Regions from separate parts of the Bacillus sp. BC05(2025) genome, predicted to be linked through region 1. Evidence: riboswitches for the same ligand, from Rfam matches in the RefSeq annotation. Region 1 holds a riboswitch; the other holds the start of a gene.
What was found. Region 1 has a riboswitch for magnesium ahead of mgtA (magnesium-translocating P-type ATPase). Riboswitches for the same ligand answer to the same signal wherever they lie in the genome.
Positions count from the first base shown of each region.

Region 2: another riboswitch for magnesium. It lies ahead of ACZ76X_RS06550 (P-type ATPase actuator domain-containing protein); the one in region 1 lies ahead of mgtA (magnesium-translocating P-type ATPase).

Region 1 covers NZ_JBWYRA010000003.1:240,724-257,420, reverse strand. Annotated here, with positions in the region: gene proI (pyrroline-5-carboxylate reductase ProI) at 1-634, shown strand, start outside; gene sdaAA (L-serine ammonia-lyase, iron-sulfur-dependent, subunit alpha) at 686-1,564, opposite strand; gene sdaAB (L-serine ammonia-lyase, iron-sulfur-dependent subunit beta) at 1,583-2,242, opposite strand; partial or broken gene ACZ76X_RS12045 (hypothetical protein) at 2,322-2,579, opposite strand; gene rnz (ribonuclease Z) at 2,960-3,883, opposite strand; gene ACZ76X_RS12035 (DUF3932 family protein) at 4,073-4,324, shown strand; M-box (ykoK) riboswitch at 4,486-4,651, shown strand; gene mgtA (magnesium-translocating P-type ATPase) at 4,985-7,693, shown strand; gene ACZ76X_RS12025 (MgtC/SapB family protein) at 7,767-8,468, shown strand; gene ACZ76X_RS12020 (DNA polymerase IV) at 8,510-9,748, opposite strand; gene ACZ76X_RS12015 (hypothetical protein) at 9,890-10,090, shown strand; gene ACZ76X_RS12010 (tripeptidase T) at 10,135-11,253, opposite strand; gene ACZ76X_RS12005 (GNAT family N-acetyltransferase) at 11,381-11,926, opposite strand; gene prli42 (stressosome-associated protein Prli42) at 12,115-12,207, shown strand; gene ACZ76X_RS11995 (DUF3894 domain-containing protein) at 12,280-12,519, opposite strand; gene ACZ76X_RS11990 (L,D-transpeptidase) at 12,586-13,146, opposite strand; gene ACZ76X_RS11985 (aromatic acid exporter family protein) at 13,163-14,131, opposite strand; gene ACZ76X_RS11980 (amino acid ABC transporter ATP-binding protein) at 14,232-14,954, opposite strand; gene ACZ76X_RS11975 (amino acid ABC transporter permease) at 14,947-15,606, opposite strand; gene ACZ76X_RS11970 (transporter substrate-binding domain-containing protein) at 15,643-16,422, opposite strand; gene ACZ76X_RS11965 (BrxA/BrxB family bacilliredoxin) at 16,675-16,697, opposite strand, start outside.
Region 2 covers NZ_JBWYRA010000002.1:140,812-157,508, reverse strand. Annotated here, with positions in the region: gene ACZ76X_RS06605 (dynamin family protein) at 1-587, shown strand, start outside; gene ACZ76X_RS06600 (DUF3931 domain-containing protein) at 591-845, opposite strand; gene ACZ76X_RS06595 (GNAT family N-acetyltransferase) at 918-1,385, shown strand; gene ACZ76X_RS06590 (YpbS family protein) at 1,407-1,679, shown strand; gene ACZ76X_RS06585 (sulfurtransferase) at 1,682-2,515, shown strand; RNA gene ssrS (6S RNA) at 2,632-2,814, shown strand; RNA gene ssrS (6S RNA) at 2,836-3,019, shown strand; gene ACZ76X_RS06570 (hypothetical protein) at 3,142-3,591, opposite strand; gene ACZ76X_RS06565 (hypothetical protein) at 3,675-3,986, shown strand; gene ACZ76X_RS06560 (glutathionylspermidine synthase family protein) at 3,990-5,225, shown strand; gene ACZ76X_RS06555 (DUF350 domain-containing protein) at 5,222-5,608, shown strand; M-box (ykoK) riboswitch at 5,734-5,899, shown strand; gene ACZ76X_RS06550 (P-type ATPase actuator domain-containing protein) at 6,244-6,969, shown strand; gene ACZ76X_RS06545 (5'-3' exonuclease) at 7,099-7,965, shown strand; gene ACZ76X_RS06540 (FbpB family small basic protein) at 8,476-8,616, shown strand; gene ACZ76X_RS06535 (acyltransferase family protein) at 8,946-10,139, shown strand; gene ACZ76X_RS06530 (YveK family protein) at 10,140-10,883, shown strand; gene ACZ76X_RS06525 (CpsD/CapB family tyrosine-protein kinase) at 10,870-11,490, shown strand; gene ACZ76X_RS06520 (sugar transferase) at 11,509-12,147, shown strand; gene ACZ76X_RS06515 (oligosaccharide flippase family protein) at 12,185-13,621, shown strand; gene ACZ76X_RS06510 (O-antigen ligase family protein) at 13,625-14,839, shown strand; gene ACZ76X_RS06505 (glycosyltransferase family 2 protein) at 14,814-15,614, shown strand; gene ACZ76X_RS06500 (glycosyltransferase family 4 protein) at 15,611-16,663, shown strand.

The sequences.
Region 1 (16,697 bases):
TTTTCTAGCAATGAAGCCAAAAGATGTTGCAGAAGCCCTTACCACTTTTAAAGAAGACATACATAATAACCTGCTCATTATTTCGTTATTAGCAGGTGTTTCTACTCATTCAATTAGAAATCTACTGCAAAAGGACGTTCCGATTATTCGTGCCATGCCAAATACATCTGCAGCTATTTTAAAATCAGCTACTGCTATCTCACCTTCAAAACATGCAACAGCGGAACATATTCAAACTGCCATCGCTTTATTTGAAACGATCGGTCTCGTCTCTGTTGTAGAGGAAGAAGATATGCATGCTGTCACTGCATTATCTGGAAGTGGGCCTGCTTATATTTATTACGTAGTGGAAGCGATGGAAGAAGCTGCAAAAAAAATCGGTTTAAAAGAAGATGTTGCAAAGTCACTTATTCTTCAAACGATGATTGGTGCTGCTGAAATGCTAAAAGCAAGTGAAAAACACCCGTCTATTTTGCGAAAGGAAATTACCTCTCCTGGTGGAACGACCGAAGCAGGTATTGAAGTATTACAAGAACACCAATTTCAACAAGCGCTTATTTCTTGTATTACACAGGCTACACAACGATCGCATAATCTTGGGAAAACATTAGAACAACTAGCAAAAGAAAAATAAAAAATGGAGCTCAATCTTACTTGAGCTCCATTTTTTATAAATATATATTGTTTAGTTATTAGTCTTCCCAAAAATCTCTTCTTGCAGACGGCGACCAGTCGGTGTTGCTGCAAGTCCACCTTCAGCTGTTTCACGAAGTGCTACTGGCATCGTTTGTCCAATTCTAAACATCGCCTCAATTACTTCATCACATGGGATGGTACTCGTTACACCAGCTAATGCTAAATCAGCTGAAATCATCGCATTTGCAGCTCCTGCTGCATTACGTTTTACGCAAGGTACTTCTACAAGTCCTGCAACAGGATCACATACTAAACCAAGCATGTTCTTTAATGAAATTGCCATCGCTGTAGCTGCTTGCTCTTGTGTTCCACCAGCCATTTCAACTGCAGCTGCAGCTGCCATTCCACTTGCTGAACCAACTTCAGCTTGGCATCCTCCCGCTGCACCAGAAATACAAGCGTTATTGGCAACAACCATACCGAAAGCTCCCGCTGTAAATAAGAATTCAATCATTTCTTCACGTGTAGGCTGCAATTTTTCTCTTAGTGCAAATAGTACACCTGGCACTGTTCCAGCAGACCCTGCTGTTGGTGTTGCACAAATAATTCCCATCGCTGCGTTTACTTCATTTGTTGCAACAGCTTTACTCACTGCGTCCAAAATCGTATCTCCAGATAAGCCTTTTCCACTCTTCATATACGCCTGGACTTTTACAGCATCTCCACCAGTTAAACCAGTTGGTGATTTCACACCGCGAATACCACGTTCTACTGCTTGCTCCATCACGACTAAGTTCTTTTCCATACCAGCAATTACTTCTTCACGTGAAATACTTCTTGTTTCCATTTCACATTGAATCATAATTTCTGCGATTTTTACATTTTGTTCTTTAGCTTGCGCCACTAGTTCCGCTGCGTTCCGAAACATGGTGTGTCCCCCCTGCAATTATTCCATAATAGTTACTTGACAAATATTTTGTTGCGCTTTTATTTCTTCAATCACTTCATCTGCTAATATTTCATCTGTTTCGATGACCATAAGCGCTCTTCTTCCTTTTTCTTTACGAGAAACACTCATTGTACTAATGTTAATCTCGTGTTTCGCAAGGATTGAAGCTACTGCTGCAATAGCACCGAAGCGATCGTTATTTACAATAAGTAGTGCTGGACTCGTGCCTGATAATTGAAGATCGAATCCATTTAATTCTACAACTTCAATTTTACCGCCACCAATTGAGCAAGCAACAACTTCAATTTCTTCTTCACCTTTATACAAACGAATTCTCGCTGTATTTGGGTGAGGTGCATTTGCATCTTCTTCAATGAATTCCACTTCAATTTCGCGCTCTTTTGCTATGTCTAGCGCCTCTGGAATACGTAAGTCATCTGTTTCAAACCCTAATATCCCACCTATTAGCGCTACATCTGTACCATGCCCACGATACGTCTTTGCAAATGATCCATATAATGAAATGCTTACTCTTTCTGGTTCATGACGAAACAGCTGGCGAGCAACTTGCCCCATTCTTGCTGCGCCTGCTGTATGTGAACTTGATGGACCAATCATAACTGGACCAATAATATCAAATACTGAGCGATACTTCATCATAACTCCCCCTAAACCTCTATGAAAAAATTTTTTACTATTCTATTAAGCTACCAAATCGGTTGCTTTTCCAGTTGTACTACAAATTTGTTTCGCTATACGAATTGGATCGTTTTTGAATAACAGTGAAACAATCTATCCTGAAATAATACTAGTTGTAATAATAAATAAGAAACTTAGCATTACCTTCATTTAAAAATAATATAAGCTAATCCACAATAAAGTCTGGTAGCAATCCAAAGTTTAACACAGAACCACTTACAAGGATAGCATAAACAAGTGAAACTATAATCAGTGGGAGTTTTGTCCATTCCCAATGATTATTAACCCACAACAATCGTGCTTTTACGGGCAGTTATCTCTCGCCTACATTCCTCGCATTCGCGAATTTTGAGGTAGAGTCTCACTGTCCATTAAAGTGGGATAAATTATAATCTGCCCTCATTATAACTTGTTTTTAATAAAACGCTTACTTTTAATGAATTTTAAAAGTTCTGAATAAAAATCCATTTTTGCTATTTGTATCACTCGTATGTCGTCTGACTTATATAACAGTTTTTCTAAATAATCGATACTATGTATTTTTATCCTATATCTTCCCATCATTAAAACTTTCTGTTTCATCTAATATAAGCATAAAATGATAACAGTTTTATTTTAATTTTTTTTAGAAATAAAAAAATGGCAACCTCTCGTCACCATTTTTTTATACCATTATTATCTTTCTACTGGAAATGATTTTAAATCCGTAGCTATTTCTGTATTAGAAAATAGTTCCCTTGCCTCTTTCAATAATTCCTTATACGTATCACCTTGATAACGAGAACTAATATGGGTCAATATTAATCGTTTTGCATTTGCTTGAAGTGCAATACTCGCAGCTTGTTTAGAGGTGGAGTGAAAATAATCATACGCTTGTTGTTCATCTTCTGCTGCGAAAGTTGCTTCATGAACAAGTACATCAGCGTCTTGCGCCAACTCTCTACTCGCTTCACAATATCTTGTATCACCTAAAATGGTAATAATTCTTCCCTTTTGAGGTGGGCCGATAAAATCTTTTCCATTTAATATTGTACCATTTTCTAATTCAACTACTTCTCCATCTTTTAAACGTTTAAAGAGTGGACCTGGTTTCACACCCATCTCCAGCAATTTATCGACTAAAAGGGCGCCTTGTATATCTTTCTCTATAATACGATATCCAAAGCATTCAATACCATGTGACAACCTTTTCGTTTCCACATGAAATTCATTATCCTCAAACACAGTACCTTCTTCTGTTATCTCAATAATTTCAAGTGGGTATTTTACATGTGTCGTACTTACTGATAATGCCACTTCAATAAATTGTTTAATTCCCTTTGGTCCATACACGGTTAAAGGTGTATTCCCTCCTTGAAACGAACGGCTTCCTAATAAACCGGGCAATCCAAAAATATGATCACCATGTAGATGCGTAATAAATATTTTTTCAATGCGGCGTGGACGTACTGATGTATGTAATATTTGATGTTGCGTCGCCTCGCCACAATCAAATAACCAAGTCTGTCCTCGTTCTTCTAACAATTGCAAAGCAATTGCTGAAACATTCCTTCCTTTCGAAGGAACACCTGCACCAGTTCCTAAAAATACAAATTCCACTTTCTTTCCTCCAGCTCTTTATATAATCTACCTTTCATCTTACGGAATGTTATTTCAAATGGCAAATCGAATTTACATAACCAATCATCTAGACAACTATATATCACGAACGTTATACTCAAAAAACTTAGCAATTGTTCGTGTTTTGTGTTAAAATGATTATACTACATTTTAAGGGAGCGTTTTATTATGAAAGAAGCATTTCGTTTACAAACTGATTTTTCATCTTCATTTGATCGCTGGGTAAGTTCTTTCGTGTCTGATCACCCAGCACAATTAGAATGGACGACTTTGAAAGAATTAATCCATGAATATACAACAACACACACAAATGATTCGTTACCAACATATATTTCTTCAGCTTTAACATATTACGCTCAACGCGTTTCAACAACAAACAGTTCAGAAATTGTTATTTTTGAAAATGCTACAATCTCATAATCTATAAAAAAAGCACTGCAATCAGTGCTTTTTTTATGTCATTAAAGTATTTATTTTTCCTCTTTTTTCCTACTATATAGCCATCATAAACCTATTTGATTTTTCAAAAAAAGATATTGACACTACAATTTTACAGTGCTAACATTCAACATGTAATTGAATATGGTCTCTGTTAGGTGAGGCTCCTGTATAGAGAAACGCTGCTGCCCAAAAATGTCGAGAGACGCCAATGGGTCAACAGGAAAGGTCGGAATGAAGGCCTTTTTTAACGTAGCTGGTTTCAGTACCTATGCTATACAGTGCTAAAACTCAACGAGGGAGAGGTGCACATATTTTGTCATACACAAAAACTGTTTTTATCTATGTTTACTAACAGTATTTGTTACGGACTCTTTTAACTGCGAATTCAGACCTTTACTCGTTTTGAGTAAAGGTCTTTTTACGTATATATGCACCTTACTATGAAACAAACATAGCATATTCGGAAACTACTAAATTGTACGGAGGTGAGGAACAGTTGGCAATTGATGATTCGGCCCAGATACCCATATGTTTTACGTTAATATTTCATCATGTAGGTAGGAAAGAAACTGTTCCTCCCCATTTTAAATAGTCGAGTAACAGCTTGTTTCCTCCTTCATGAAAAAGGAGGAACTATCAATGTTAAATTTACAAAGACAAGAAACAAAACATTCATACGATCAAGATTGTATGAAAACAAATAACAAATTATTAGTGGAAGTCGCAACGCAGGATGCAAACAAAGCGTTACGACTTTTAGAAACAACAGAAAATGGACTCTCTAAAGAAGAAGCGTCTCATAGACTTTCTTTATATGGCCCGAATGAAATCGCTCATAATAAAACATCGCCGTGGTACGTTCAATTTCTATTAGCATTTAAAAATCCATTTATTTTTGTTTTATTAGCTCTCGGCGCACTCTCTTTTTTCACAGATGACATACAAGGAACCCTTGTTGTATCTGTAATGGTAATACTAAGTGCAACGGTTCGCTTTTTACAAGAATTTCGTTCTCAAAAAGCTGCGGATCAGTTAAAAGCTATGGTTCGAACAACGGCAAGCGTCTTTAGAATAGATGGATTTGTACACGAAACAAAAAACGTAATGTATCTAAAGCGAAATGATACAACGGAAATTCCCATTGAAGAACTTGTACCTGGCGATATTATTTCACTTTCAGCCGGTGATATCGTCCCGGCTGATGTGCGTATTTTATCAGCTAAAGATTTATTTGTGAATCAATCCTCTTTAACTGGGGAAGCACTTCCTGTAGAAAAGTACGAAAACTGCTATCATACAGAGAATAAGCATATCTTACCGAAAAATACGAAAAAAAATTACAATCCACTCGATATGGAAAATCTTTGTTTTATGGGTACAACTATTGTAAGTGGTAGCGCAAAAGCTGTTGTCATCTCCACAAGTACGAATACGTATTTTGGCTCGTTAGCAAAACAGGTAATCGGTAAGCAGCGCATAGAAACAAGCTTTGATAAAGGGGTAAATAAAGTAAGCTGGCTCTTAATTACATTCATGCTGATTATGGCACCTATCGTACTTCTCATTAACGGCTTTACAAAAGGTGATTGGCAAGAGGCTTTCTTCTTCGCTATCGCAATTGCTGTTGGTCTCACACCTGAAATGTTACCAATGATTGTAACTGCTAATTTAGCAAAAGGTGCCGTTAACATGTCTAAACAGAAAGTAATTGTAAAACAACTAAATTCTATTCAAAACTTAGGTGCTATGAACATTCTTTGTACCGATAAAACGGGAACTTTAACAGAAGATAAAGTTGTACTTGTTCACCATTCAGATCCTAACGGTAATACATGTAATCGTGTATTACACTTTGCCTATTTAAATAGTTTCTATCAAACAGGATTGAAAAATTTAATAGATAAAGCTGTTATGGAGTATACAGAAGAAAACCAAAAGTTTAATCCATCCATTTTTCAAAAACTAGATGAAATTCCATTTGATTTTGCTCGCCGGCGTATGTCTGTCATCGTGAAAGATATTTCAGGTGAACATACAATGGTTTGTAAAGGAGCAGTAGAAGAAATTTTATCTATTTGTAACTACACTGAAGTAGATGGAAAAGTTGTTTCTCTTACCGATGACATGCGCTCAAATGTAAAACAACTAAGTGAGACATTCAATAGTGAAGGTATGCGTGTCATTGCTGTAGCTTATAAAAAAGATAGACCAATAAATGATAAAGAGTACGCGGTACAAGATGAAAACGATATGATTCTCGCTGGATATATTAGCTTTTTAGATCCACCGAAACCATCTGCGGCTACCGCCATTCAAGCATTACAAAAACATGGTGTACAAGTGAAAATTTTAACTGGTGATAACGAAATTGTGACAAGAAAAGTTTGCAAAGAAGTTGGATTGAATATCGGTGAACCTGTCCTTGGTTACGAAATCGATTCTTTACCTGATAAAGCATTAGCGAAATTAGCCGAAGAAACAACTGTATTTGCTAAACTAAATCCAATGCAAAAATCACGCATTATACGAGTATTACAAGAAAACGGACACACTGTAGGTTATATGGGAGATGGCATTAACGATGCCGTAGCGTTACGTGAAGCTGACGTTAGCATTTCTGTTGATACTGCTACCGATATTGCAAAAGAGTCTTCCGACATAATTTTACTTGAGAAAAGTTTGACAATATTAGAAGCTGGTATTCTAGAAGGACGCACTACATTCGGAAATATTTTAAAATATATTAAAATGACAGCTAGTTCTAACTTTGGAAATGTATTTAGTGTGTTAGTAGCAAGTGCTTTCATCCCCTTCTTGCCTATGCTTGCCATTCACCTTTTAATTCAAAACTTACTTTATGATATTTCACAATTGTCTATTCCATGGGACAAAATGGATAAAGAGTTTTTAGAAAAACCAAGAAAATGGGATACTGCAAACTTACGGAACTTCATTATTTGCATCGGTCCTATTAGTTCCATATTTGATATCATCACATATGTAGTTATGTGGAACGTCTTCGGTGCGAATACAGCTAGCGAACAATCATTATTCCAATCTGGTTGGTTTGTCGTTGGATTGCTAACACAAACTTTAATTGTTCACATGATAAGAACACAGAAGATTCCGTTCATTCAAAGTACTGCATCAACACCAGTCGTTTTATTAACCGCTCTTATTATGGCAATCGGAATTTATATTCCATTCTCACCACTTGGTGCAGCCGTTGGTTTACAAGCATTGCCACTTAACTACTTCCCTTGGTTAGTAGGAATACTATTAGGCTACGCTTTTTTAACACAATTCCTGAAAAAGCTTTATATTAAAAAGTTTCATAGCTGGTTGTAAAAATAAGAATGAGTGGGTATTCCCCGCTCATTCTAAAAAACATAACACATATTTATATATGGAGGTGACCATGATGGTATGGTATGACATTTTATTAAGATTATGTATCGCAATTATTGTAGGTGCTTGCATCGGAATGGAACGACAATGGAGACACAGGATGGCTGGTTTACGGACAAATGCTCTCGTATCACTTGGTGCCTGTATATTTGTTTTATTATCCGTCATGCTTGATCATGATGCTAGCCCATCCCGCATTGCTGCTCAAGTCGTTAGTGGCATTGGCTTTTTAGGGGGTGGCGTTATTATTCGCGATGGTTTTAGTATTAGAGGGCTAAATACGGCAGCTACTTTATGGTGTGCAGCTGCTGTCGGTACTCTTACAGGCGCCGGTTTCCTCGTTGCAGCTATATTAGGTGCAACCGGCGTGTTACTTGCAAATATACTCCTTCGCCCAATAGCTCTTTTTATGAATAAAAAATCAAAAGAAGAATCACCAGAACAAACGAACTACTTACTTTCCCTTACTTGTTCAGAAGAAAATGAAGCACATATTCGTTTTTTACTTATGCATATGGTAAGTACAGAAGGACTCGGTTTAAAAGAGTTGTATAGTGAAGACGTAGATTCTAATCAAAAGGTGTGTATACAGGCTACATTACATTGCAAGACAAATGCTGCTATCTTAATTGAAAAAATAGTGAGTAGAATGCTATTAGAATCTGGCGTTACTGGAGCTGGCTGGAAGACTTCTTTAGATTTAGAAGCGAGTTAAATATGAAAGGTGTCATGATATTCACTACTCCATGACACCTTCTACATAAATTTATTTTCTAATTTTTGTTGAAAAGACTTTTCTTGCTTACGTAATAGTTGACTACCTCGTTGTAAAATCGGCATTCCATATTTATTATTAATTTGATCGATGACAGCTAGTAGCGGCTCTTCTTTTGCATCTTCTTCAAATGAAAATAAATCTAATTGTTTCACCGATTCTGTCTTCCACTCTATTTCAGTAGCTGTAACACCTAGTAAGCGAACGGAATCACCATCCCAATGTTGCTTCCATAAACGAGAGGCTGCCTGGAAAATATCTCGTTCTTCCCAAATGGCATTTTTCAATTGCTTACTCCGCGTTACTGTCCGCCTATCATGATATTTAATCATAATTTGAATATTATAGCTGACAAGAGTTCGCTTTTTTAATCTTTTACTCACTGATTTTGATAGTCGTTCTAACATATCAAGTAATTCTTTCTCTTCATCCATATCCTTTGAAAAAGTCATCGAGTTACCAACACTTTTATGTTGTCCCATTTGACTCGGATCAACTTCTCTATCATCCACACCTTTTGCACGCTTTTGTAAATCAACACCGTGCTTTCCAATTTTAGCGCGAATGATATGTTCATTTCCTTTTGCTAACTGCTCAATTGTTTGTATATGAATATCATTTAATTTTTCAGCTGTTTTTTCTCCAATTCCATGCATCGCTCCAACTGGAAGTGGCCAAATCATTTCTGGAATATCTCGTTTTCGAAGCACAGTAATACCGAGAGGCTTTTTCATATCAGAAGCTGTTTTTGCTAGGAAAAGGTTCGGAGCAATCCCAATGCTACAGGGTAGCTGTAACTCTGTTAATAATGCTTGTTGAATCATCTTTGCAATTTCAAGAGGCGAACCGAGTGCGTAGCAATCTGTAATATCTAAATATCCCTCATCTATAGAGACTGGTTGTATTTTTTCCGTAAAGCGGGAAAGGATTTGAAACATTTGAAATGAAGCTTCACGATATAATATAAAATTAGGATGCCTTACAACTAATTGCGGGCATAACCTTTTTGCTTCCCAAAGAGGCATCGTTGTACGTATTCCATATTCTCTCGCCTCATAACTACATGTTATGATAATTCCTTTTCTTTCTTTTTCATTTCCAGCAACCGCTAACGGCTTTCCTTGTAATGATGGATCATGAGCAATTTCAACAGATGCGAAAAAACAATTCATATCTACATGTAAAATAACACGACCCTTTTTCGGATACATTTCTCGCATAGTACTCACTCCCTCCAAAGAACATTTGTTCCTTTATTATACCAAATTCATGCACAATATAATAATTACTTATTCTTTTTATCCTTATTTTTGCTATACTTAATATGAATATGGATATTTTTGTAAAAGGAGTGATCTATTATGAAATCAAACAGTAACCTCAATTATACATTTCTCGTTATTATATTAATCATCTTAATTAATTATTTATTACTTCCTATTTTTGATATTAACGTAGCAGGGATTCTTCCAAGTCTACTAGGCATTATAACAAAGGACATACTGCCATGGATTTTCTTGTATTGGCTTATCCGTCTTGTAAAAGCCATCGAATCAAAATAAAAAGCGTGTAAATCCCTTGTGATTTACACGCTTTTTCTATTACATTACTTCGCTACTTCTTCAATAATTGCAACAACTAATTCTGCTGTTTTCGCTAATTCTTCAACAGGAATCTTTTCGTTTGTTGTATGAATTTCTTCATAACCAACCGCTAAGTTAACTGTTGGAATCCCGTGTCCTGCAATTACGTTTGCATCACTTCCGCCACCACTTTGGTGAAGAGAAGGTGTACGACCAATTTTTTCAGCTGCACGTTTTGCAACTTCTACAACGTGATCGCCATCAGCAAATTTAAATCCTGGGTACATAACGTTTACTTCAACGTCTGCGTGACCGCCCATTTCTTTTGCAGTTGTTTCAAATGCTTCTTTCATTTTTGCAACTTGTGCTTCCATTTTTTCATTGATTAAAGAGCGCGCTTCTGCAAAGATTTGCACGTGATCGCAAACGATATTCGTTTGTGTACCACCTTCAAAACGTCCAATATTTGCAGTTGTTTCAGAATCAATACGTCCAAGTGGCATCTTCGCAATTGCTTTCGCTGCGATCGTAATTGCAGATACACCTTTTTCTGGTGCTACACCAGCGTGAGCTGTTTTCCCGCGAATAATCGCATTCACTTTCGCTTGTGTTGGAGCTGCAACAACGATTTCACCAACTTTTCCATCGCTATCTAATGCATAACCGTATTTCGCTGTAATGCGCTCACGATCTAATGCTTTTGCACCAACAAGACCAGATTCTTCTCCAACTGTAATAATAAATTCAATTTTACCGTGAGGAATATTTTTCTCTTTTAAAACACGGATTGCTTCGAACATGGATGCTAATCCTGCTTTATCATCCGCACCTAAAATTGTAGTACCATCTGATACGATATATCCATCTTTAATAGAAGGCTTAATTCCATTACCAGGAACTACTGTATCCATATGAGAAGTAAAGTAAATTGTATCAACACCATCTTTTGTTGCTGGTAATGTACAAATTAAGTTACCTGCACCATGCCCAGTAACAGCCATTGTGTCATCTTCAAATACCTCTACACCTAAATCTGTGAATTTCTTTGTTAATACTTTGCAAATTTCTGCTTCAAATTTCGTTTCAGAATCTACTTGTACTAATTCCATAAATTCATTTACTAAACGTTCTTGATTAATCATAAGACTGCGCCTCCTGCACTACCATTATGTATGTAACACTATTAATTATAACAGAATTTCGCAAAAGTTTCGAAATACAAGACAAAAAACAGACGGTTTATATGTCTAGATAACCATCTGCTTTCTATTACTCATTTAACAATACCCAGCGCATATGATCTTCCCACACTCCGTTAACCATTAGCATCTTCCTAGACACACCTTCATATTGAAAACCTATCTTCGTCACGACTTGTATAGATGCTAAATTTCGTGGCATAATCGGTGCTTCTATACGATGTAATTGAAATTCCTCAAAAGCAACTTGAATCGCTTTTCTAAGCGCTTCCGTCGTATAACCTTTGTTTAACTCTGCCTTATCTAATTTATAGCCGAGTACACAAGATTGATAAATTCCGCGAACAATTAAATTAAATGAAATACATCCAATTATTTTCGTATCATCACCCTTTTTAAAAATCCAAAGCCTGATGATTTTACCTTCTGCGATCTCTTTTCTATCCTTTTGCAACTTTTTCTTTTGATAATCTAACGTAAAAAAATCATCCGGTCTATACTCTTCCCAAGCTTTTAAAAATTCACGATTTCTGTCGTAATATTGAAGAACTTTTTCAGCATACGACTCATCAATTTCCCTTAAATGTAAACGATTTGTTTCATATATTTTCATCATCGTATCTCCATTCTTCAGCTTGCATAACAAAAAACTTACACTCCATCATTTTATATATTCTCTACATACATACAAATTTCCTGTTATACTTTACACGTACTTCTCGAATTTTGTCATTTCTCTCCCCTTGTCCACAATATCATTTCTCGTTACAATGATATTGTACTGATTTGCAAGGAGGTATAACGATGCATAAAAAAGCTCAAAAAGTTATGGTTTATGTAATGCTAATTTCTATGCTTGTAACAACATTACTTGCTGGCGCGAGTATGTTTTGGTAAAAAGGACGATGTGTTCGTCCTTTTTTTACTTTTTACATATAACAAAATAAACCATCTCGATATCGAGATGGTTTATTTTATATAAAGCACAATCGCTACAATACTAAAGGAAAATGACATTACAAGTGCTATTACAAAACTTGTATATTGTTTTTGCTGAAATGCTCCAATAACAAAAGTAAGATTGAGTAATGCCATACATACAATCGCTACAAGATAAGAACATATATTAAAAGTTGCCAACATGAATGTAATAACAAATAGAAATCCCATTAAAAATTGCATATACGAAATTTTTGGATTCAAGTACATATGAGCAACCCCTTTATCTAATTTTATCTTTCTATACTCTCATTAACTCATGGTTATGTACACATGTCAAGACAACTTATTACAATAGAAAAAGCCAACCTTTTCGTTGACTTTTTCATATGCAAGGGCTCCTTTTTCTTTTGCCAATTGCTGAAATGACTTTTTCGATTTTACAATCCATACTTTCGTTCCAATTGGAATGCGATCAAATAAATATTCCACATCATTTTTCTTCATTCTTATACACCCTTGTGAAATATACTTTCCAATTGAACTCGGTTGGTTTGTTCCATGTATTCCATACTTACTCCCATCAGTTCCTCTTGCGTTAAATCCCATCCACCTAGATCCAAGTGGATTTTTCGGTGATCCCCCTGGAATATTCTTCGCAATATAATATGGGTCCTTTGCTTTCATGACAATATCAAAATTTCCCTCTGGAGTTAATTCATTTGTTTTCCCTGTCGCGACTGGAAAAACTTTTTGAATCTTTCCATCGTCAATATAAGCTAATTTATTCGTCGCTTTATTTACAATAATAAAAGGATCCCCGGCACGTGGATTATCACCAAGAGGCCAAATAGGTGATAAAGAAAGACATAATATGAAAGAGAGAAGATACGGCATAAATAATTCCTACCTTCTATATAAGTTCTTTTATATTATTCTTTCCCTTAAAACGACTTTTAATGAGTAAATATTGTTCCATTTCATATACAAGTTGAACAAGTTTCGCACGTATCTCAAATTCTTCGCGTGTAACTGGCAGTGGCATGTCCCTAAATAATTCTCTCATTTCTTGAAGCTGTCTTAAGGAGATAACCCCAGTACTCTCAGGACTAATGGCATTTCCAATGTTTTCAACCACATCCGCAATCATGTCAGCTTGTTCGTATGTCCATGATAAAGAAGCTGCTAACGGAATCATTCGCTCTAAAATTTCGAATTGTTGCATGCGCATATTGAAATAGCGATAGTAATAATCATCTTCTCGCATAAATGCATTCTCAAGCTTCTTAAACGATAAATCCCTTGCTTCATTTAGCATATTTTCAGTTTCAATAAGTTCTGCCCCGCTCCAACTACTTTCTCGGTTTCGTAAATACACGACCATTTCAAACAAAATCGTTTTAAAATTTTTTTCTATTTTATCCTGATACTCTTTTAGCTTATTTTCACTACTTGGCATATACATATTCACTAATAAAGCGACACTAATCCCTATCGTTAATATGGCAATTTCATTTCCAACAATAAGCCATGTAATTTGTTTCAATGAATATAGATGCATCACAATAACCGAGCTCGTGACAATACCTTCTTGAATTTTAAGCATTACTGCAGTCGGAATAAATGTAAGTAATAATACGCTAATTGCTAGCGGTGTATATCCAATTGTTTCAAAAATACAAAACGCGAATACCATTGATAATACACAAGCTAAAAAACGATGTAACGATACTTGAAGTGATTTACGTTTCGTATTTTGTACACATAATATAACTAAAATACCCGCTGAACTATAAAATTCTAACCCTAATAACTGAGCAATAAAAACTGCTGCACCTGTCCCTATTGCTGTTTTTACTGTACGGTATCCAATTTTGAACATAGCATTGCTCCTATATGTATAAACGTATTTACAGCTAGTATAAAAAAAGGATGACACAATGTCATCCTTTTCTACTTATTATTCACGTAACCGTTACATATTACAATATTTTTTGTAAAAATTGTTGCGCACGTTCACTTTTCGGTGCTGCAAAAAATTCTGCTGGCGCACTATCTTCTACAAGCTTTCCACCGTCTAAAAAGAGAACACGATCAGCTACTTCTTTCGCGAATCCCATTTCATGTGTAACAATCGCCATTGTCATTCCTGTCGTAACTAATGATTTCATAACTTCTAATACTTCTTTCACCATCTCTGGATCTAGTGCTGAGGTTGGTTCATCGAATAACATCACTTCTGGTTCCATCGCTAACGCTCTCGCAATTGCTACACGTTGCTTCTGTCCGCCCGAAAGGCGATTCGGATACGTATCTTTTTTATCTAATAAACCGACCTTCTCTAAAAGTTTCTCGGCTTTCTTTTCAGCTTCTTGTTTCGTTACTCCTTTTACATGAATAGGAGCATACGTAATATTTTCTAATACAGTCATATGAGGAAATAGGTGAAAATGTTGAAATACCATTCCGACATTTTCACGAACGTGCATAATATTCGTTTTCGGATTCGTTACTTCTTCCGTTCCAATCCAAATGTGACCATTTGTCGGCGCTTCTAACACATTCATACAACGTAAAAATGTTGATTTCCCTGATCCAGACGGTCCAATAATTGCTACTACTTCCCCTTTTTCAATCGTTGTTGTAATTCCTTTTAATACTTCGTTTTTTCCAAATGATTTATGAAGGTTTTCAATTTTAATCACTTTTCTTCATTCTCCCTTCAATTGCCTTCCCGACTAATGTAAGAATAATGACTAACATATAATAAATCAGTCCAACAAAAAGTAATGGTTCAAGATATTTAAACGTCTCGCCACCTACGATGTAAGCACGGCGCATTAAATCCGTCGCTCCTATTACTGTTACTACAGCCGATTCTTTCGTAAGTGTTGCAAACTCGTTCACAAGCGCTGGTAATATGTTTTTTAATGCTTGAGGGAAAATGATATTTCGCATCATTTTCCCATAAGGAACTCCTAAAGCCATCGCTGCTTCTGTTTGTCCTTTATCAACCGCTTGAATGCCCGCACGGATTACTTCTGACATATATGCACCTGAATTCAAACTAAATGCTAATACAGCCGCTACGAATGCCGGTATTTCATAACCAATTATTTGCGGGACACCGAAATAAATAATCATTAATTGCAATACAAGTGGTGTACCACGGAAAATTGATGTATAAAGATCTGCCGCTATATTTAATGCTCGTATTCTAGCAATTTTGCAAAGTGCTAATAGCATTCCTAAAATAAACCCTACTAGCGCTGATACTGCTACAATCTTCAAAGTAACTTCTAATCCTTTTAATATATATGGTATTGAAGGCGTAATCGCCGAAAAATCTAAGTTCATTCTTTTCATTCCCCTCACAGAAAAGTGAAAGGCAGCTTATTTTTCGCTGCCAAACCATTTCTTCACTAATTTATCCATTTCTCCATTTTCTTGCATTTTTTTAATTACTTTATTAAATTCAGCTGTTTTGTCACTGTTTTTCGGAAGGGCAATTGCTGCTCCAACTTCTTCTGGCGCTTCTTGAATTTCAATTCCTTGTAAATCTTTCATTTTCTCTACATAATTTTTAGCAACTGTATCTTCTATAATTGCGGCGTCAAAACGACCTGCTTTAATTTCTTGTACAATTTCTGGTATACGGTCACGTCCCTCAACTTTGAAATCTACTTGTTTTTTAAATTCTGCCGCTTTCTCTTCTTGAATAGATCCTGTTTGTACCCCTACTTTTTTCCCTTTTAAATCCTCTACAGATTTAATGTTAGAATCCTTTTTAGAAACGACCATATTTTTCGCAACGAAATAAATATCTGTGAAATCAACATTATTTTTACGCTCTGCAGTCGGCGTCATACCTGCCATTACGAAATCAACTTTTTCCGAGCTAAGAGATGCTAATAAACCACCAAAATCCATATCTTTCACTTTCACTTCATAACCAAGTTCTTTTCCGATATATTTAGCAACATCAACATCAAAGCCGATAATTTCATCACTTTTTGAAGCTTCTACGTATTCATATGGTTTATAATCTGCTGAAGTCCCCATAACCAGTACTTTCTTATTTTTCCCAGTAGCCTTTTCTTCCCCATTACTACAAGCACTGAACATACTTACAATTAAAATAAGTGCAAACGATATTGATAATAACTTCTTCATCTTTCTCCCCCCTAATGATGTATATTTAAAAGTTTAATAGAATATTTATTCGATGTTTGTATTGTATCAGCACTTTTATTTTTATGCAATATATAAAATAAAAATAAATAAAATAACAATAAAAACACCATTATCCATGTATAAAACATTGCATAAAACACAAAGGATATGCATACTCCATAAAACTTGACGCTAAATAAAAAAAGGCGGTATGTCCACAATTAAGTGGACGTACCGCCTTTTCGCTTATATTTATAGTTCTTCACAATTCTCTT
Region 2 (16,697 bases), on a different contig from region 1:
GAAATGTAAAAGTGCAGTTGCAACAGTGCGTTATGGAACTAGTAGCATTTATTCAACATGATTTATTACAGGAAATGCGTGCGACATCATTACGCCTTGAAAAATGGATAGATGAAGCGATGAAGCGCGCAAAGAATGAAATTGTGGTGAACTGTAAAGTAGAAAATGAGTCAATTTCTATGAATGGAACAGTGGAATATGAATATAAAGATATTACACATAAAGAACCGTTCCCTTCAGTTGAAATAAAAGATTTCAAAAAAGCATTGGCACATTTCAAAAATGAAAAAAGCTTTTTTGAAAAAAATGATAAAGCCTTCATGCAAGACGAGGCTAAAGTTGTATTGGAGCCATTCGTATCAAACTATGTAGCTGATGAAAAAGAATTATTTGTTCATCATTATAAGCAAGAATGGGATTTGAAATGGAACTTATTCCAAAAAGTGATGAAGCAAGATGTGATGAACTATTATGAAAGTATATTATTTGCATTGGCTGAAACGATTGATGTATCACTATATGAACAAAGTAAAGAACAATTGCAAAAGCAGTTAGTGGAGATTGAAAAAGAAATATATGTGATGTAGCTGTTATGAGAAAAAGATTCGTTCAATTTTCTTTTGCAGTACTGTATCTAAAGATTTGACAAATCCAGCAAATTCATCGGTAGAAATCATATGAGTAAGAACGAGTCGTCTGCCGTCTGGTGTTTCACCGCATAAGACGAATGAAGAAAATTCATATGTTTTGTTTTCTACTACTAATTTTGGATAGGAATACGTGTCGCTTTTCTTCTTCTTTCCATCAATAGAGATGACGTTGCATTTTTTCTCATTGTTGTCCATGATGAATCCCTCCTTTCTATTACTTATGGTAGACAAGGAGGGTTTAGAACAATAGAGAAAGGGGAATTTTTTATGAGTGTAGTAATAGAACCAATTCCGAAAGAAGCGATACCGAAACCTTTATTATTGCTTGCTGATCCAAGTGAGAGGCAAATTGATACATATGTACAAAGAGGCTTAACATATGTAGCTAAGCAAGAGGAGAGTGTTATCGGTGTATATGTTCTTTTGGAAACAAGGCCGAAAACGATGGAAATTATGAATATTGCGGTTGTAGAGCATTTGCAAGGAAAAGGGATTGGAAAGAAGCTATTAAGTCATGCCATAGAAACCGCTAAAGGATATGGTATGTCAAAACTTGAAGTTGGTACAGGCAATTCTAGTGTTTCACAACTTGCTTTATATCAAAAATGTGGATTTCGTATTTTTTCTATTGATTTTGATTACTTTTCGAAGCATTATGAAGAAGAGATTATTGAAAATGGGATTGTATGCCGTGATATGATTCGGCTTGCAATGGAATTGAATGAGAACGTATAACTTATTTAGGGGGAAGAGAAGATGGAAGTACATAAAGCAATTACAGCACATTCTCGTAAACAAAATGAAAGTGTAAAAGCATGTTTACAATTAGATGCGCAGCGTGAAGCAGCTATTGAAGCAGCCGTATCTCTTGCGTCAAATGGGAAAGAATTTTCGGTTGATGTCATTAATGTTGTAACAAAGCAAATTAATGATCTTGCAAAAAATGGTGTTACCTTGCAGCGTAAATATGTTACAGAAGAAATGGTTATGGAGTATGTAAGTCGTTTGAAAGAGAAAGAAGGTCGTTAAAGATGATAGTTACAGTCGAATGGTTACGTGAGCATATAGAAGATGAGAACGTCCGTATAATCGATTGTCGTTTTGATTTAGCGAATCCTAATTGGGGTAGAGAAAAGTATGAGGAAGAACATATTCCTCATGCATTATATTTTGATTTGAATTTAGATTTATCAAGTCCTGTAACAGAACATGGCGGTCGCCATCCGTTGCCAAATATTGAGAAGTTTGCAGACAAGCTTTCGCAAGCCGGTATTGATGAACATACGACAGTAATTGCATATGACAGTGAAGCGAGTGCAAATGCTTCTCGTCTTTGGTGGTTATTAAACTATGTAGGACATGAGAAAGTATATATATTAGATGGCGGATTTCCAGCTTGGAAAGAGAATGGACTACCGATAACAACGGAAATTCCTGTTGTTAAACGAAAAGCATTCAATGCAAATGTACAAAATCATATGCTTGTAACGATGGAAACGGTCAGAGAGTATATTCATACAGGTGCAGATGTTACGTTAATTGATTCTAGAGAGCCAAAACGTTATGCTGGTGTAGAGGAACTGGTTGATCCAAAAGCAGGACATATTCCGACAGCAGTAAACTATTTTTGGAAGGATGGAATTTTACAATCAGGACAATTTAAGAATGAATCCCAGCAGCAAGAACGATTCCGAAGTCTTTCAAAAGATAAAGAAACAATTGTATATTGTGGTTCTGGTGTTACAGCATGTCCAAACATCCTTGCATTGAAATTAGCTGGATTCCAAAATGTTAAATTGTATGCAGGTAGCTGGAGTGATTGGATTTCTTACCCAGAAAATCAAATTGCAAAAGAAGAAGATTAATCACTTGCATGCAAAAATAATTTGTATTAAAATAAGGTCACAAGCAAGAGATTGCTCGAAAAACTTTATATTTTACACATTGAAAACAATGTGATAATATAACGACAAGTAAATAATACATCCTGCGGTGTACGTAACTTATTTATGTCTAAAACCGATGTTAGTTATACGGAAGCTCAATATTTAGCGACCATCATCAAGCCTTCCTTGTGGAGGAAGATGTACGGTAACTGTGAGGGCATCCACCTGCGAGTAGCGGGTTTTTGGACATTTACGAGGAGCGGCACGTGCGGGGGTCTTATTTCAACTAACATTATATAAAATTCCTACGGTGTACGTAGCTTATGCATGTCTTAAACCAATAAGTTTAATATGGAAGTTCAATATTTAAATGTAGCTAACATGCCATCTTTTTAAGAAGGAAGTTACAAACATTTGTGAGAGCATCCACCTGTGAGAGCAGGTTTATGGACATCTAGAGAGAACGGCATATGTGGGGCTAAATAAAAACCTTACGTTTTATACGTAAGGTTTTTTTGTTGCATATATATCCATTAAAGTCCGATTGGTGAGGGCTAATAATCAGTGGGGGATGAAGAAAACCCCCCACTGATTAAAGTTTCGCTTTATCTCGATTCACCTGTGAAGTTTCCGTAATAAATATAGCATTTTCTGTCTTCATCAATTTCTCTTGAATTTAAAGTAAACTCCATCTGCATACCGTCGCGCTGAATATATATAATATCTGAATGAAGAGATGGTAAAATTTCTTCATAGTTCCATACATCTTTACTTTCAATCAAGTTTGAACTTGTATCCTTTAGCTCTCTAATTTCAAAACCGATGTGGAAGTAAGTAGGATCTGAAGGATCGTTAGAGAAAGTTTCTTGTTGAATATATATAACTGCTGTTCCGTCTGGATCTACTGAGGTTGCAGTGACAACATATGTATTTTTATCTTTTATAAAATATTCACAAGTCATGCGTGCAATGATTTCAGAATTAGAAATATTTGCATAGTTCCATAAAGCTGGATACCCTTTCGTTTCATCATTAAGTCGGTATTCTAAGCGCATTTTATCCCTCTTCTTCCTTTTTCTTCTACTTTATCATGACATCCTATATAATAGGAATAGAATTTAAAAAGGGGAGTGCGAAGGTGACAAAAACGAAATGGCTAGTTGGTGGTGTCGTAACGTCTTTAATGACTGGCACCTTATTTGGCTGCGCACAAGATCTTCCCCCAAAACCGAATGATAAAAGTTGTTCAGATTGGGATTGGGATGATGAACTTGGGGTATGGCAGTGTGATGATAGTAGTTCAGGTTATCGTGGGCATTATTTCTATGGTGGGCGATACTATCAAAATAAATCCACTTTTAAAAATTCATCGGCGTTTAAATCGTATCAATCGTCTGCCGAATTTAAAGGGGGAATTGGAAGCGGTTCAAAGGGAGGGTTTGGGGGCTAAAATATGTCGCAGTACATAAGGGATCGAAAAGAGTTTTATTCGATATATCCGGATTTCTGGTCGGATCTATATGAATGTGAGTATAGTTTATTTCATGTTTTCTCTATAACAAATGAGACTAGGAAACAATTGCAATTAGCAACTGAACGAATGGGGAAAATATTTTTTAAGACTGCTAGACTTTTGCGTAATTTAAGTGACGAACAGCTTCTCGAATTTGGATTTCCCCCCGCAAGCTTATCGTTCATTAGAATGAAAGGATTATATCCTGAATCTGTTATTTCACGATTTGATTTCGTTTTAACAGGCGATAACCAAATTAAAATGCTTGAGTTTAATAGTGATACACCTACCTTTATTATGGAATGCTTTCAAATGAATGGGGAAGTTTGTAAAAAGCTAGGTTATGATGACCCAAACTTAGGTCAAGAGCGATTGCTATCCTCTGGTGTTACAAAAGCTGTAATGGAAGCGACAAAGGGAATAGACAACCCAAATGTTGTTTTTACAGCACATCATGAGCATATTGAGGATTGGAATACGACTATGTATTTAAGTCAGCTATGCCGCGTTGAAAATAAAGTAGTACCAATGTCAGAACTTAGAATTACAAAAGATGCTTTAGTGGATAGGGATGGAGTGCAAATTGATGTTTTATATCGCCAAACATATCCAATAGAAGATTTAATTGAGGATCAAGATCCTGAAACTGGAGATTTGGTTGGTGTGGAGCTATTGCAACTTGTGAAATCTGGAAAGCTTTTTATTATAAATCCTTTGTCATCATTTTTACTTCAGCCAAAATCAATTCAGTGTCTTATTTGGGGGCTAGCGGAAGAGGATGCTTTTTATACAAATGAGGAACGACAGTGGATTAAAGAATATATGTTACCTACATATTTAGAGCCAGATTTATTTTTAGGAAAAGGTTCTTTCGTTCAAAAACCTTCATTTGGTAGAGAAGGAGATACAATTACCATTCGTGATAAGGACGAAAATATTATGATGCAAAATGCACACCAAACGTATAAAGCGTCACTGCCGATATTTCAAAAGTATACAGAACTTCCAGTCGTATCTTTGGAAACAGAGAAAGGAATGGAGAAACTGTCGTATGTGTTTGGTTCGTTTTTAATTGCAGGAAAAGCGAGTAGTATCGGTATTCGTGCAGGGGAAAAAATTACGGGTAATGAATCGTACTATTTACCAGTAGGTATAAAAAAGGAGGAAAGTACATGATTAATTTTTTAGTATATTTAGCAGTAACACTTGGACTTTTATGCATTGGGCTTTTCCTAATGGAAGTGACAACAAAAGTAAAAGAATTTAAGTTAATGGCTCAAGGAAATAAGGCGGTAAGCTATGTGCTTGGAGGTCGATTACTTGGGTTAGCTATTGTTTTATATTCAACAGCGGCTAATTCCATTTCACTTCTTGATATGGTTTCGTGGGGAGCAGTTGGGATTTTAGCTCAAATTATCGTCTTTTATTTAGCGGAGTGGCTTACACCGCGCTTTAATATAAACAAAAGTCTTGAAGAAGATAATCAAGCAGTTGGTCTTTTTCTTATGTTTTTATCGCTTTCCATTGGGATTGTAATTGCTGGTTGTATCACTTATTAAGAACTTTACGTTTAAACGTAAAGTTTTTTATTATGTCTACGTTAGTTTGTTATACCTTTCGAAAAAATTGTAGGCTACTGTTGACATCTATTTTAAATAAGAGTAACATTTTCTATGTAATAAAAATAAGTCTCTGTTAGGTGAGGCTCCTGTATAGAGAAATGCTACTGCCCAAAAATGTCGAGAGACGCCAATGGGTCAACAGGAATGATCGAATTAAGGTTTTTCTTAACGTAGCTGGTAATGTACCTATGCTATACAGTGCTAAAACTCGGCGAGGGAGAGGTCCGTAGATTTCTAATTGTATTAGGAATCGTTTATTTGTGTATGTCATGACCTTTACTCTTTTCGGAGTAAAGGTCTTTTTGTTACAAAGCTATGAGTAATCTCATAGTATAAACTATAAAATGAAAACAAGGAGGTGAGGAGCATGTCAAATTCTGACTCGGTTCCGTTACCCATATACTTCAAATCAAAAATATATGATGTAGGCAGGAAACGACTTGTTCCTCCCTCTATATTTATCATCATGTAGCGTTTATATGTATGTTTAAGCGCTAGACACTTTCACAGTAAAGTGGATAAATCGAGAAACAAAGCGTTTCTTCCTATGTTGTAAAGGAGGAGACGATAATATGTTATATGCAAACAAAACTGTGGGTAACACGTCATATAAATTAAGTAAAAAATCAATGAAAGAACAAACATTGCTTCAAAAAAATAAAGATTTATTAATTGAAATCGCAACGAGAGATGTAAAATCTGTATTTGCATATTTTAAAACAACAAGAGACGGATTATCTATGAAAGAGGCACAAAAACGTATTCAAGTATACGGACGAAATGAATTAACTTCAAAAAGAGCTCGTATTGCGGAAATTATGATGAAGCTAAGTGGAATGATCCCAGGTTTTTCAAAACAACATGTACGTGATGGATTACAATGTGAGAAAATTACTGTGTCTCGAGTAGAATGTTCAAGTACAACAGGTTTAAACGGTGAATTGAAAATGATGAATTTGCCAGTACAAGAGCTTGTTCCTGGAGATATGATTTTTCTTTCAGAAGGTGATACAGTACCAGCAGATGTACGTATCATTTATGCAAATGATTTATTAGTAAATGAATCTGTGCTAACAGGAAGCGATGCAAGTGTTGAGAAATTTGAAAGCTGCTATCATCTTGAGCGCAAACGATTTATTCCTTTAAAACGAATGAAAGACTATAATCCACTTGAACTTGAAAACGTATGTTTCAAAGGGACGTATATTGTTGGTGGAAATGCAAAAGCTGTAGTTGTTTCGACTGGGAAAAATACGTATTCAGGAATTCTTCATACTTGTTGTAGTAGAACGTCTTAATGTGTAAATGATGCTAAATATACAAAAACAATGTATAATAGACAAAGTTGAAAAACGTAGAATGGTAATCTATTTATATAACCTTACGTGATGACGTGGGGTTATTATTTTTTTGGTAGGAGAGGAATTATGAAAAAAGTATTATTAGTTGATGGTATGGCACTATTATTTCGTGCTTTTTATGCAACAAGTGTCTACGGACAATTTATGAAACGACAAGATGGTACCCCTACAAACGGGATTCATGGTTATATGAAACATTTATTAACAGCTATGCAAGCAATTGAACCGACACATATCGTAACATGCTGGGATATGGGAAGTACGACTTTTAGAACAGAATCGTTCTCAAATTATAAAGCGAATCGTGCAGCGCCGCCTGAAGAATTAATTCCGCAATTTGATTTAGTACAAGAAATGACTGCGAAATTGTCCATTCCAGTTATCGGTATGAAAGGGTATGAAGCGGATGATTGTATCGGTACGCTTGCAAAACAATATTGTAATGAAGCGGAAGTTTACATTTTAACAGGTGATACGGACTTACTGCAACTTGTTGATAAGAGCGTTACAGTTATGCTTCTGCGCAAAGGAATTGGAAATTACGAGTATTACACACCAGAGAAAATTATGGAAGAAAAAGGTGTGGAACCGTGGCAAATCGTGCATGCAAAAGCTTTCATGGGAGATACGAGCGATAATTACCCAGGTGTAAAAGGTATCGGTGAAAAAACAGCGTATAAACTGATTCAAGAGCATGGTACAGTAGCAACTGTACTAGAAAATGTGGCATCTTTAACGAAAGCGCAACGTACGAAGATTGAAAGTGATTTAGAGAATTTAAATATTTCATTACAATTAGCGCAAATTCATTGTGAAGTTCCTATTTCATGTTCGCTAGAAGAAGGATTACACACAATGGATGAAGAAAAACTACGATTCGTTTGTGAAGAAATGAATTGGGGAAGACCTGAAATATTAATCAATATGTTGTAAATAGTTTGAAAAGAAGGATGTTGCATGAGTCGAAATTTGACTAGGTGACACCTTTTTTTAATTTTGAAAAAAAGAATTTTAGTAGATGAAAGTATATGGAATGTAGCTTGAAATATATAAATATTTCGACAAGGTAAATTGATATAAGATGACGTAAATGGCGATTTATGTAATGAAATGAAGCAACTACAAAACTGTTTTACATAAATCTTTTTTTCGTGTTCACAAAGTTGTCAGAAAATAAACGGGATTTTCATGTAAAGTTCAAATGAAATTCACAACAATCAATTATTATAAGAACAACCAGATAATTCTTTATCTTTTATCCCACTTTAATGGGCAGTAAGACCCCCCACTTCAAAATTCAGCGAAAGCAAAGAAGTTAGGTGGGGGATCAACTGCCCATAAAAGTCCGATTGGTTCAACTAATAATCAGTGGGGGATGAAGAAAACCCCCACTGATTAAAGTTTCACTTTATATAAACCATCCCCCAAGGAGGACAATAAAAAATGAGAAAAAAAGTGAGAAAATCTTTTAAACAATTATTAATTGAAAATAAACAATCACTATTAAATAATAAAGAAAATATGAAAGAAATTGAAGAAAGAATTGAGAAAAGACATGTCGCATATAGTGGCTCTAGCAACTAAATGAAATAAAAAAAGATAGCCGATAAAGGCTATCTTTTTTTGTTTTATATTGAAATAACTATATTTCCCTCTTTAATTTTTGTAAATATACAAGATATTTTCATAGTGTTTTTCTACCAATTTTTTCATTTTTCGAGGTTGAAATTGGTATATACCAATTAAAAAGATTAACTATTCATAATATTACAAAAAATGTTACAATACATTCAAAATTACGCTATAAATCATTTTAATATGAAAAATTGGAATGAAAAGAAAGGAGAGGAATATGAATAATGGTGTCGCTTTGAAATGATTATTATCATTTCATTAGGAGTTGATATAAAACGATGGATAGGTATGAAGAACTGGATTCAATTCGAGGAATTTCCTCATTGGTAGTAATGATTGGTCATCATTTAATGATTTTTTCAGTATTTCAAAATTACAGTTATGAAGATAATAAACCATTTGTTATGTATCTATTAAAAGAAACACCTGCTCGTCTAATTTTTAGTAGTGGTAATGAATCTGTTATTATCTTTTTTGTTTTGAGTGGATTTGTTTTGTATAGATCCATTCAAAATAACTACGATAGTTATGGGTCCTTCCTTTTAAAGCGTATATGCAGAATTTATATTCCATATATCGTAGCAATACTTATAGCTATTTTATGCCAAACTACAATGAGTGAATATGGAATTTCTCATTTAAGTGAATGGTTTAATCGCTCATGGACGATTGAAAGTTCTTTAAGCCTAATTGTGCAGCATATATTTTTGGTTGGGAAATATAATACAGATGCATATAACAGCGTAATTTGGTCACTTGTTCATGAAATGCGAATATCAATAATTTTCCCGTTAGTTTTGATGGTTTGTTTACGAAAAACGTTGAGGGATTCGTTATTGACATTGTTTCGTTTTAGTATATGTTCTGTCGTGATTCTATTATTATTTCACTCAAGTTTAACATTAACAAGCTATGCATTAACCCTGCATTACACAGTACTGTTTTTACTAGGGGCACTAGTTGCGAAGTATAAAAATAATGTAATAGTTTTTTATAGTAATCGTACTAAAAATGAGAAAATTGCATGGTTTTTATTAGCGATTTTACTTTATATGTATGAAGGGCTTATCGGAGAAATTAAAGTGCTCAATAATTTTATATTGCGAGACTACGTAGTAGCGATAAGTGCATGTTTATTTGTCATATTAAGTTTATCAGTATCAACTTTGTCATCCTTGCTGCGTAATAAATACTTGTTATATTTGGGGAAGATTTCTTACAGTCTTTATTTATACCATATCATATCGTTATTTTCCCTTATATACATGCTCTATGAAATATTACCGTTGCCTATCATTTTAATTTTTTCACTCGTTTTTTCATTTATACTTGCAATGCTTTCGTATATATTTGTAGAAAAATTTGCATTCAGAGTCGGAAAGTATGTAACAAAGCAAGCGAATAGAAAGAAGAAAGGGTTATCTGTAAAGAATGATGTGCAGAATATGAATCAGACAAAGGCGGTGAAATAATTGAAGCAAGAAATTAGTATGAAGGATTTTCAGCAGTTATTGAAAAGAAGGATAGTAACAATTATTTTGACGATGTGCTGTTTAACTGTTTCTCTAATTCTTATCTCTATGTACGTATTAAAGCCTTCATATCAATATTCAACACAAATTCTCGTTGGGAATTTAGATGAGTTTAATAAGGAAAATTCAGCAAATAAAACACAGGAAAATAAGCAACTCGTAACTTCGTATGTTGATATTTTAAAAAGTCCACTTATTATTTCAACCGTCAAAAAAACTTTGAAATTAGAGCAATCAAGTTACGAATTAGCTCAAAAGATTTCAGTAGTGAATATGGACAATTCACAAATTGTTACTGTTACAGTAAAAGATTCGGATCCTAAAATTGTAAAAGAAATTGTAAAGTCACTGGCAGAACAATCTCAAAAAAGCTTTCAGCAGTATACGAATGTACAGGGAGTAAAAATATTAACTGACCCTGAGTTACAGGAAAAAGCTGAAAAACTGTTTCCGAAATTTCAACTTATTATCCCTATTTCTTTACTTGTTAGTTTTTTTGTTGGGGTAGGTTTAGCTGTATTTCGAGATTATTTTGATGAGCGTATATACGTCGAACAAGATTTGGAGAAAATAACAACAATCCCTGTTATTGGTTACATAAATATGAAACCGAAAAGAAAAAAGAAATCTACAGAAGTTGATCCGCAATCATCTATATATCGAGGTGAGCATGTCGATGTTTAAGACAAAGAAACGGCTTCCATTTGACCCGCATGATGCTTTAATGAAAGAGCAGTTTTATACGCTGTATCACGAGTTAAAAAAATCGGGGAAACAAGTGTTCACAATTAGTTCAACGAAGGATAGAGGCGTTGTTGCCTCGTTTATAGTCAATATAGGGCTAGTATTTGCAGAAATGAAAAAAAAGGTATTACTTATCGATGTGAATTTTTCCGATCCTAAGCTACATCTATTATTACAAAGCAACCATACGAAAACAGTGAATGATATAATAAGCGATCCCTCCTGTAGTTATGAAACTTTCTCTAGTAACTTATCTAAATACTTATATTGTATTCCTGCAAAAAAAACAGTACACACCGGTACACCTTTAGTTGCTACAGATGAATTTGATTATGTAATTGCAAAATGGAAGGAAGATTTTGATTACATTTTCTTGTATTCCTCTGAAGTATTTGAGCTTCCTGCTACGCACATGATTGCAGGGAAATGCGATGGAGTGGTCTTAGCGGTTAAAAAGAGAAAAGATTCCCTACGTACTGTGCAAAAAGTGATAGCAAATATAAAGAAGAAAGAATGTGAATTAATAGGTATAGTTTTATATTCTTGAATGTGGGGGTAACGATTTATGATTCGTGAAACAAATCAAGCCAAGTTGTATACGATTCCGGCCCAAGAAAAGACCAGTATTTTGAATCGAAGTATAAAGCGCTTGTTTGATATTATATTTTCACTCATATTGTTACTAGTTACGCTGCCAATTATGTTGTTTTTTTGTATTATAATTGCTTTCGAAACAGCAGGAGCTCCAATTTATTTTCAAGAACGTTTAGGGATGAATGGGAAGAAATTTAATGTATTTAAATTAAGGTCGATGGTAAAAGATGCTGAAATAAATGGACCACAGTGGGCAGATGAAAATGATCCAAGAATTACTAAAGTTGGATCATTTATAAGAAAAACGAGAATTGATGAATTGCCGCAACTTTTCAATATTTTAAAAGGCGATATGTCTTTTGTTGGACCTAGGCCAGAGAGAGAGTATTTTTATAAACAATTTGATGCCTATATTCCGGAATTCAAGGAACGTTTAATTGTGAAGCCAGGGTTAACAGGATGGGCACAAATAAATGGCGGGTATGATCTTGATCCGAAAGCAAAGTTGAAATGGGACATGGAGTATATTGAAATGAAAACGATTAAGATGGACATTCATATTTTATGTAAAACTGTTTTAATCGTATTGAATGGTAATGGTGCAAGATAAATATATGTAAGTAGGTTGCTTGCAAAGGAGAACAGGTATGGGTAGATCTATTTTAAATAATATTATCCATCTATTTTATAGCACAATTTTAGCTAATCTTCTTCAGGCTGTGAGTTTAATTGCTTTAGCAAATTTTTTTAATGCACAAAATTATGGGATGTTTAGTGTTGCTATAGCAGTGACGTTTTTTATGTTATTTTTTACAGATTTAGGACTAACGAATACGTTTCTTCGAGAAGGGGCAAAAGATGGAATAGACTTAGAGAAGATTTTATCGTCGTATATAAAAGTAAGGATGATTCTACTTATTTTTATTTCCATAATCGGCTATATTGCTATTCATTATATGTATGAGGATAGAAATTTAATTTACATGATGATAAATGTAATGTTTTTCATGTTAATAGGATTAACTTGGCAAAATATAGGGATTGCCTACTTTCAGCTGACGGAGCGTATGAAGTATATAGCGCTTATTAAAGTTGTATCAGCAGCAGTTGTCATTATCATTACATGTTTTTGTATTTTCGGAGAGTTACCAGTTTATATAACTGCGCGTTTATATGGATTTGGTTATATGATTGGTGGTATATGCAGCATATATGTAATGAAAAGAAAGACGAATGTGAATATGAAAGTTGTAATTCATAAAGCGTTGTTTTGGCAAGTGACACCTTTTATTATTAGTGGTTTTTTAATAATGAGTACGCCACAATTAGCACCTATCTTACTTAACTATACATTGCCATTAAGTATGGTAGGTGTTTTCGCGGTGGCGTATCGGATGCCAGCAGCTTTATATCAAGTACCAGGGGTGATTGCAGGGGCGTTTTATCCAGTGCTCTTTAAGCATTATAATCAGAATAAATTAGAAGAGCATACGAAATTAAACTTACTTCAAATAAAATTAATGGCGATCGTGGGAATATGTATGACGATAGGTTTATATTATTTAGCTCCATACTTTATTTCTATATTTTTTCATGAGGAATGGAGAAATGCAGTAGAGCCACTCCAAATATTATCATTTCTCATTGTGCTGCAAAGTTTAAATATTGCTATAGCTGACGGCTTAACAACGAGTGGATGTCAAAATAAAAGAACGGTTGTGCAATGTATAGCATTAGTGATAGGTGGGATTATGCTTTATAGCTTTAGTAGTATTGATGGGGTGATAGGAGCGGCCTATGCTATGGTTTTATTTGAAATTGTAGCTTTAGTTGGGTATATAGCAGTAAGTGTAGTGAAGGGGAAAATTGTATTTCAAATTGTCGTACCTTATACGATTTATTTTGGCGTAACTTTTATTGGAGTGCAATATATATTGCATGCATATCATTTCATTGCGCTCGTTCTGAATACCTTAATCGTAGTAGTTGGTATATTCCTATATGATTATGAGCTAAAAAAACTTCTTCTTTCGTTTATAAGAAAAACACGCAAAAAGGATTATATTACGAAACAGGGGATATAGCCTATGGAAAATAATATGAAAATATCGATGAAATGGATCATGCTCTTAATATTATTTGTCATGTTAAGTAAATACAACATATATATTGAATTTTCGCTGAAGATATATATGATTTTTTTAGTTATATATTTTTGTGTAACAGTTAAAAACTTTCATATTCAAAAGCTATATTTTCATGAAGTTGTATTTTTACTATTTTATTTCATCTATTGTTTCAGTGGTATTCTTTCTATATATTTACATGCTAGTATTCGTATGATTTTTGGTGTGCTACTTGTTTTAGGTTGTTATTTTATAATGAGAAATTTAGTAGGAAATGTTGAAATAGCAACACTTGAATCATCTATTGTCTATGTAGGAATTATATTTAATATTGTAAGTCTAATACTGTATATAGTCGGTTTACAGCACTTTGGATTGTACGGTGGAGAAGAAAGAGAAATTTTTGCCGGACTATTAGTTGATAGAGGATATCCAAGGTTAATTGGTTTGCTAGATGATCCTAACATATTTATTTTTTATAATACAATATTTTTTATGTATTATATGACAAACCTACATAATATGACGAACATTTTAGGATTGATTTTATGTGTTACGACAAGTTTATTAACTTTCTCAAGGGGAGGAATATTAGCACTTGTACTCGTCGTTTTTGTATATATATGTACATCTAGTTTTGCAAAAAAAATAAAAATAATAATGAGTTTACTATTGTTTGGTGTAGTGATCTTCAGTTTATCGAATAGTGTAATGGGTGGCCAATTGGATGACATATTGAATAAACGAATTTCTGATTTTTCGCATGATAATGGAAGTGGAAGATTTACATTATGGGAAGCTGCTTTTAAATATTATGTATCCAATCCATATATCGGAATTGGTGCGTTTAATTTTTCGAATTATTATGAGTTTCAATTTAATGAAAAATTATATGTGCACAATACATTTTTAGAAATTTTGTCTGAATCGGGTACAATTGGTTTTCTTTTATATAGTGCTTTTTTATGCATATTAATGTTCAAATTAACGCAGTATACTCTGTTTCGTGAAAAAACGTATCTTTTATTGACTATGATTGCATTTTTATTTCAGATGATGTCATTGTCACTCATTATTAACGAAGCGTTCTTTTTATTTTTAGCAATGGTTGTGAAGTACATTTCAATATATGAAGGAAGGGGAAAGATAGATGGTAAAATGTCTATCAGCACATAATAAGGCGCCTCATGTTTCTGTAATAACACCTTCTTATAATAGTATACGATTTATAGGTGAGACGATTCTCTCTGTACAGAATCAATCATATGAAGATTGGGAAATGATTATCGTTGATGACGCTTCAACTGACCAATCTGCTGCAAAAATTAAAGAGATAATAGATGGGGACTCGCGTATTAGACTAATATCATTAAAAGAAAATGTTGGTGCTGCGAAAGCTCGGAATTTAGCGATTGAAGAGGCGAAAGGAAGATATATTGCTTTTTTAGATAGCGATGATATATGGTTGCCACATAAATTGAAGATGCAATTGTTATTTATGGAAGAAATGAATGCGGCCTTTTCATATACATCGTATAGTTTAATTGATGAAAACGGTAACGGACTAAATCGAGAAGTGAATGTACCAAAATCTGTTGACTATCATCGTTTGGCAGGAAATACAATTATCGGTTGTTTAACAGTAATGATTGATCGGGAAAAAATTTCGCATATTGAAATGCCTAATGTACAGCCGGAAGATACAGCACTATGGCTAAACTTATTACATGAAGGGCATGAAGCGAAAGGAATACAGCAAGTGTTAGCGAAGTATAGAATTGTAGAGAATTCTGTTTCGAGAAATAAAATGAGAGCGGCTTTTCGGTATTGGAAATTATTAAAGGAACAAAAACGATTGAATGCGGTACAAATTTTTTACTATTTTAGTAAATATGCTTTTCATGCCTATAGAAAAAATAAAATCAATGTAGTTGGGAAGACGCAATTATGAATATATTGTTGATGACAGACAAATTGATAACTGGAGGAGCCGAAAGTTATTTCTGTAAATTGGAAAGCAATTTGCGTGATGAGAACTTTACAGTTTACACAGCTGCAGGTGATGGGGAACTATATGAATCTCTTACTAGAAAAGAAAATTTCATATTGCTTAGTCGATGGAATCATTTGAGAAATATTTATTACTTGCGAAGAGAAATATGTGAACGAAAGATAGAACTTATTCATGCCAATAGTTTACGAATGGTCTTATATTCCTTTTTGCTTCAAAAGTGTATGAAAAAAAAGATAAAAGTCGTGTATACGAAACATAATGTAACGATATTAGAAAAGAAAATGCCAATTCTTTTTCGTTATTTCATGAATAAATATGTGAACAATATTATTACAGTAAGTGAGTTTGAAAAGAAAAATTTAATTTCAATGCATGTAGCTGCAGAAAAAATAAAGACGATTTATAACGGTGTGGATATTGAAAAGTTTTTATTCCAGCAGAAAAAGAAAGAATCTATTTATAAAATAGGGATATTAGCTAGACTATCCAAGGAGAAAAACCATCAACTATTTGTGAAAATTGCAAATGTGTTGAAAAAGAGAGATGATTTTAAGTTTTATATTGCTGGTGATGGACCAGAGAAAGAGTCTATTATGGAAGAAATAGAAAAATACGGATTGCAGCAAAGTGTAAAGATGTTAGGAAATATTTCTGAACCACATGGATTTATAGGGAATATGGATGCCTTGCTTTTATTATCTTTTCGTGAAGTATTTCCAATGGTGGTAATTGAAGCGATGGCCACAGGGACACCAATTATTTCAATAGATGTCGGCGGAATAAATGAAGCGGTAATAGATGGAGAATCAGGTGTTTTAATATCTGAATATTGCGAATCAGAATTTGCAAGTGCGCTTGAGGAATTAAAAGAGAATGAAGACAAGGTAAATGGTATTAGACTGAAAGCACGAGAGAAAGCAGAGAGATATTTCTCGTTAACTAAAATGATAGAAGAAACGAAAGATATATATGAATTAAACAAATGACTGTAGAAGTCGTTTGTTTTTTTTATTATAGAAA